Regions from separate parts of the Kitasatospora sp. UYEF31 genome, predicted to be linked through region 2. Evidence: predicted binding sites of a transcription regulator. Region 2 holds the regulator's gene; the other holds the start of a gene.
What was found. The regulator HrcA, encoded in region 2, represses chaperone genes, less so after heat shock. The targets are predictions, from matches to a motif close to TTNGCACTCNGNNNNNCNGAGTGCNAA.

Region 1: the regulator HrcA is predicted to act here: its motif matches at 1,937-1,963, upstream of groL (chaperonin GroEL).

What each region holds. Positions count from the first base shown of each region.
Region 1 covers NZ_JBXAWK010000032.1:33,386-36,796, reverse strand. Annotated here, with positions in the region: gene groL (chaperonin GroEL) at 185-1,810, opposite strand; gene AC0Z36_RS17390 (cold-shock protein) at 2,325-2,528, opposite strand; gene AC0Z36_RS17385 (MoaD/ThiS family protein) at 3,132-3,407, opposite strand.
Region 2 covers NZ_JBXAWK010000074.1:5,523-8,933, forward strand. Annotated here, with positions in the region: gene AC0Z36_RS26185 (MBL fold metallo-hydrolase) at 1-673, opposite strand, end outside; gene hrcA (heat-inducible transcriptional repressor HrcA) at 834-1,850, shown strand; gene dnaJ (molecular chaperone DnaJ) at 1,850-2,977, shown strand; gene AC0Z36_RS26200 (16S rRNA (uracil(1498)-N(3))-methyltransferase) at 3,127-3,411, shown strand, end outside.

The DNA.
Region 1 (3,411 bases), on a different contig from region 2:
GAGCAGTGGCCGGGCTGGGTGAGCTCTAGCTGTGTCGATCATGTACAAAAGTGCCCTTACCGATCTCCGTAGGGGACTTTTGTACATGATCGACACGGCTGGATCCGGGAAGGCGAAGGGGCGGCACCCCGGCTGACGCCGGGATGCCGCCCCTCAGTTGTGGATCAGCTGGTCCCCCAAGGGATCAGAAGTCCATACCGCCCATGTCCGGAGCGCCGCCGCCGGCGGCGCCACCCTTCTCGGGCTTGTCAGCGATGACGACCTCAGTGGTGAGGAACAGCGCGGCGATCGACGCGGCGTTCTGCAGCGCGGAGCGCGTGACCTTCGCCGGGTCGATGATGCCCGCGGCGACGAGGTCGACGTACTCGCCGGTCGCGGCGTTGAGACCGTGACCGGAGGGCAGGCTGCGGACCTTCTCCACCACAACGCCGCCCTCAAGGCCGGCGTTGATCGAGATCTGCTTCAGCGGAGCCTCGACAGCAAGGCGGACGATGTTGGCGCCAGTGGCCTCGTCGCCTTCCAGCTCCAGCTTCACGAACGCGAGCTCGGCAGCCTGGAGCAGGGCCACGCCGCCACCGGCGACGATTCCCTCTTCGACGGCGGCCTTGGCGTTGCGCACCGCGTCCTCGATGCGGTGCTTGCGCTCCTTGAGCTCAACCTCGGTCGCGGCGCCGGCCTTGATGACAGCGACACCGCCCGCGAGCTTGGCCAGACGCTCCTGGAGCTTCTCGCGGTCGTAGTCCGAGTCGGAGTTCTCGATCTCGACGCGGATCTGGTTGACCCGGCCGGCGACCTGGGCCGACTCGCCGGAGCCGTCCACGATGGTGGTCTCGTCCTTGGTGACGACGACCTTGCGGGCGCGGCCCAGCATGTCCAGGGTGGTGGCGTCGAGCTTGAGGCCGACCTCCTCGGAGATGACCTGACCACCGGTGAGGATGGCGATGTCACCGAGCATGGCCTTGCGGCGGTCACCGAAGCCGGGAGCCTTGACGGCGACCGACTTGAAGGTGCCACGGACCTTGTTGACGACGAGGGTGGCGAGAGCCTCGCCCTCGATGTCCTCAGCGATGATCATGAGCGGCTTGCCGGACTGCATGACCTTCTCAAGGAGGGGCAGCAGGTCCTTCAGCGAGCCGATCTTGGAGTTGACGATCAGGATGTACGGGTCCTCGAGGACCGCTTCCATCCGCTCCATGTCGGTGGAGAAGTAGGGCGAGATGTAGCCCTTGTCGAAGCGCATGCCCTCGGTGAGCTCAAGCTCAAGACCGAAGGTGTTGCTCTCCTCGACGGTGATGACACCTTCCTTGCCGACCTTGTCCATCGCTTCGGCGATCATCGCGCCGATCTGCGGGTCGGCGGCGGAGATCGAGGCCGTGGAAGCGATCTGCTCCTTGGTCTCGACATCCTTCGCCAGGATGAGCAGCTGCTCCGAGACGGCCTCGACGGCCTTCTCGATGCCGCGCTTCAGTGCCATGGGGTTGGCACCGGCCGCGACGTTGCGCAGGCCTTCGCGGACCAGGGCCTGGGCCAGGACAGTCGCGGTCGTCGTACCGTCACCGGCGACGTCGTCGGTCTTCTTCGCGACTTCCTTGACCAGCTCTGCGCCGATCTTCTCGTACGGGTCCTCCAGCTCGATCTCCTTGGCGATGGATACACCATCGTTGGTGATCGTGGGGGCGCCCCACTTCTTCTCAAGGACAACGTTGCGACCCTTCGGGCCGAGCGTGACCTTGACGGCGTCCGCGAGCTGGTTCATCCCGCGCTCGAGGCCCCGGCGGGCTTCCTCATTGAACGCGATGATCTTGGCCATGTGGTGGGGTCCTCCCAGAAAGCGGGGTGGATGCATAGGACCGCGCAGGCGCCCGCGACGGACGGTCTGGCCGACCTCGGCGATCCTGTTTGCCGTGGTCGTCCAGGCCTCACCGGCCCGGTCCGTTTATCACTCTCGCATCCAGAGTGCTAACGCCAATCATTAGCACTCGCCTAGGGTGAGTGCAAGCGACTCGGGTCGGTTGCCTGGTCAGAGACCCCGTCCATGAGCCGGGCGCAGCACCGGATACTCAGTCATCTGGTCCAACGTTCCGGCTGCCGGGAACATGCCCGTACGTCCACGGCACTTCACGCCGACTGCGCTTCCCTGGCTCAAACGGCGTCAAGGCTCCGAGCGGCGTCAAAGCTCCGAACGGCGTCAAGGCTCCGAACGGCACTGAGGCCCGGACTGCTCTTCCCGGGCCCGGACAGCGTTGAGGCCCGGACCCCGTCGGGGGTCCGGGCCTCACAACGCTTGAATGTGGTGCAGATGAGGATTGTGAGAAGCCCCAGACTCAGACAGCCAAGCGGACCATGTCGGCCTGCGGGCCCTTCTGCCCCTGCGAGATCTCGAATTCGACTCGCTGCCCTTCCTCAAGCGACCGGTACCCGTCCATCTGGATCGCGCTGTAGTGGACGAAAACGTCCGCACCACCGTCGACCGCGATGAAGCCGTACCCTTTTTCCGCGTTGAACCATTTGACGGCGCCCTGAGCCATTCCGAACTCCCCTGCTGCTTACTGACCCTTTCACAAAAGCTGCGCTGCACAGCCCCGGGTCGTCCCCACTGTCACCACGTGCCAGAACCAGTACGTGGAACTGTCCGACCGCGGCTGAATGTATCCGGATGGGTGCCCGCTGCAACAGGTCAAACGGACGAGAATTCCAGCGAAGTCAAAACCTCCCAAAAGCGGCATAGGCAAACTATTGCGGCATATACCTACGGGATATTTACCGCATACCGTGCCAAGTCGGATGCAATCTCACAGGCCGGCGGTCCGGCTGCTTTCCCGGAAATACCAAAAGGCCGAAAACTGGCAGGTTACGCACCGCGTTGTCCGATCTCTCGCACGTCCACCCGGCTTAACCGGAGCGCTCAAGAGCGTTCGAGCACTCCGCCCTTCCCCTCCGACACTTGCATCACACATGGAAAATCCGCCGCACAGTCACGCTGTGCGGCGGATTCCCTATTGCGCATTCGCTTTGATTACCGAGCGTCAGCAGACTTCCCTGACGCGGCCCGGCCCGGCCCCCGCGGCCACCGCCTGTATCCACCCGGGGACCCAGCCCCCGGCCCTTCGGACAAAGCCCGCGGCCCGGCCTCAGCCCCCCGCGACCGCCGGGATGATCGAGATGTTCGCGCCCGCCGGAGTGGGCGTCTGGAGGCCCTCCAGGAAGCGGACATCGTCGTCGTTCACGTAGATGTTCACGAAGCGGCGCAGCTTGCCCGCGTCGTCGAGGACGCGCCCGGCGATGCCCGGGTGGCCCTTCTCCAGCGCGTCGATGATCTCGGCCAGGGTGCCGCCCTCGGCGGTGACCTCGGCGGAGCCGCCGGTGTAGGTGCGCAGGATGGTCGGGATGCGGACGGAAACGCTCATGGTT
Region 2 (3,411 bases):
CCACGAAGGCCCTGTCCACCACGGCCCCGTGCCCCGGCAGCCAGACGCCCGCGTCGAGCTCCGCGAACAGCCGCTCCAGCGTCCCCGGCCACTCCTGCGGGTACGAGTCCGGCCCGTACGCGGGCGGCGCCCCCTCCTCGATCACGTCCCCGGCGACGACGAGCCCCGCATCGGGCACGTGCACGGCCAGATCGGCACCGGTGTGGCCCCGGGCCAGAGCGAACAGCACGCACCTGCCGACCCGTGCGGGACGGCCCGGGGCCACCAGGCGGGACGGTGGGGTAATCCGTACGGCCGTCATTTCTTCTTCCGGAAAACCGTGGTGGACCGCGCTCGCGCGCCCCTCGTCACCGAACCGCTCCAGATAAGCCGGCAACGCCTCGTGCCCCCACACCCTGACGTCCGGGAAGCGCTGTACGACGGCGGCCCCGCCGTAGCAGTGGTCGAAGTGGCCGTGCGTATAGACGAGATCCGTCACGGGGAGCCCCGGGAACTCCACGGCGAGTTCATCGAGGAAGCCCTCGGTCTCCCGTTCGTACGAACTCGTGTCGACCAGGGTCAGCCCGTCAGCCCCACTGACCACAGCGAGGTTCAGCATCAACTCCGGAACGTACCGCCGGAAACACCCCGGTGCCGCCCCGATCTGCTCCCACCTGCGGAGATAGTCGCTCATGGGGTTTACCATGCCCTACCCCGGACGGTGGTTGCGGGGTACGGTCCGTCGTACGGCCGCCGTACACTGGCACTCCGGGTCCTGGAGTGCCAGCGCCCGGGTCCCGCGGAACGGCCGTGAAGCGGCCGCGGAAGCGACTGATGCGAGGGAGGTGCGCCACGTGCTGGACGAACGCAAGCTCGCGGTGCTGCGCGCCATCGTGCAGGACTACGTCGCAACAGAAGAGCCGGTCGGATCAAAGGCTCTGACCGACCGGCACAACCTCGGGGTCTCCCCGGCCACGATCCGCAACGACATGGCGGCCCTCGAAGAAGAGGGCTACATCGCCCAACCGCACACCAGTGCAGGCCGGGTGCCCACCGACAAGGGCTACCGCCTGTTCGTCGACCGGCTGTCGACGATCAAGCCGCTGTCCGGAGCCGAACGCCGGGCCATCTCCGTCTTCCTGGAAGGCGCACTCGACCTCGACGACGTCGTCGGGCGTACGGTCCGGTTGCTGGCCCAGTTGACCCAGCAGGTCGCCGTGGTGCAGTACCCCTCACTGACGCGCTCCACTGTGCGGCATGTGGAACTCCTCGCGCTGACCCCCGCCCGGGTGATGCTGGTGCTCATCACCTCCACCGGGCGGGTCGAACAGCGCAACATGGACGCCCCCGCGCCCATCAGCGAAAGCCTGCTCGCCGACCTGCGGGCCCGGCTCAACGCCCGGGTCGTCGGACGGCGTTTCACCGATGTGCCCACCTTGGTGCAGGATCTAGGGGAATCCTTCACTTCGGAGGACCGTCCGGTCGTGAACTCGGTGCTGGCTACTCTGCTCGACACCCTCGTCGAACAGCAGGAGGAGAAAGTCGTGCTCGCGGGCACGGCCAACCTCACACGGTTCGGTCCGGACTTCCCGATGACCATCCGCCCGGTGCTCGAAGCACTGGAGGAGCACGTGGTGCTCCTCCGGCTTCTGGGCGAGAGCGGGGACCCGGGGATGACGGTCCGCATCGGACACGAGAACATGCATGAGGGCCTGGCCGCCACGTCAGTGGTTTCCACCGGGTACGGCAACGGCGCACAGTCGCTGGCCAAACTCGGTGTGCTGGGCCCGACAAGGATGGACTACCCGGGAACGATGGGAGCGGTACGCGCCGTGGCACGGTACGTCGGACAGATTCTCGCGGAGTCGTAGTGGCAGCGGACTACTACGAAACTCTCGGTGTGCGGCGCGACGCCACCCCCGAAGAGATCAAGAAAGCATTCCGTCGGCTCGCTCGCGAGCTGCACCCGGATGTCAACCCCGATCCGAAGACCCAGGAGCGGTTCAAGGAGATCAACGCCGCCTACGAGGTCCTCTCGGACGCTCAGAAGCGGCAGATGTACGACCTGGGCGGCGACCCGCTCAGCCCGAACGGCGGGGCCGGCGGCTTCGGCAACGCAGGGTTCGGCTTCAGCGACATCATGGACGCCTTCTTCGGCCAGGCCTCGCAGCGCGGACCGCGCTCGCGGACCCGCCGCGGCCAGGACGCGATGATCCGCATCGAGATCACCCTCGAAGAGGCCGCGTTCGGGACGACCAAGGAGATCCAGGTCGACACGGCCGTCACCTGCACTACGTGCAACGGTGAAGGCGCGGCGCCCGGAACCCATGCCGAGACCTGCGACATGTGTCGCGGTCGCGGTGAGGTCTCCCAGGTCACCCGGTCGTTCCTCGGCCAGGTCATGACCTCGCGGCCGTGTCCGCAGTGCCAGGGCTTCGGCACCGTGGTGCCGCACCCGTGCCCCGAGTGCGCCGGCGACGGCCGCATCCGGGCCCGGCGGACCCTCACGGTCAAGATCCCGGCGGGCGTGGACTCCGGCACCCGCATCCAGCTGGCCGGCGAGGGCGAAGTCGGCCCCGGCGGCGGCCCGCCCGGCGACCTGTACGTGGAGATCGTCGAACGCGAGCACGAGCAGTTCGAGCGCCGCGGGGACGACCTGCACTGCACCGTCGAGCTGCCGATGACCGCGGCGTCGCTCGGCACCAAGGTGCCGTTGCAGACTCTGGACGGCCAGGAGGAGCTGGACATCCGGCCGGGCACGCAGTCCGGCCAGTCCATCCCACTGCACGGGCGCGGCATCACACACCTGCGCGGCAACGGGCGCGGCGACCTCATCGTGCACGTTGAGGTCATGACCCCGTTGAAGCTGGACGCGCGTCAGGAGGAACTGCTGCGTGAACTGGCCAAGCTGCGCGGCGAGGAACGGCCCCTGGGCAAGTACAAACCCGGACAGCAGAACCTCTTCTCCAAGCTGAAGGACGCCTTCAACGGGCGGTAGCCCGTGATGCGTGATGATGGTGGGCGGATCACCCCCCGTACGTGGGGGGATCCGCCCATCATCTTTTTCGGGGGTCTTTCCACAGGGCCTTTCACCACAGGGTCCTTCTACAGGATCCTTCTGCAGGCTCTTTCCGCTGGGAGTTTTTCGTGAGCGCACCGGTCTTCATCGTCGACACCGAGGCCCTGCAGTCAGGTGACCGGGCGGTCCTGGACGGTACGGAAGGCAGGCACGCGGTCACCGTGCGCCGGCTGGGCCTCGGTGAGGAGATCGTCCTCGTCGACGGCGCCGGGCTGTCGGTACGGGGCGAAGTCACCAAGATCGTCGGCAAGGACACCCTCTTCGTCGACATCAGCGAACGTACCCAGGAACCCGCACCGGCCCCGCGTATCACCGTGGTCCAGGCCCTGCCCAAGGGCGACCGCGGTGAACTC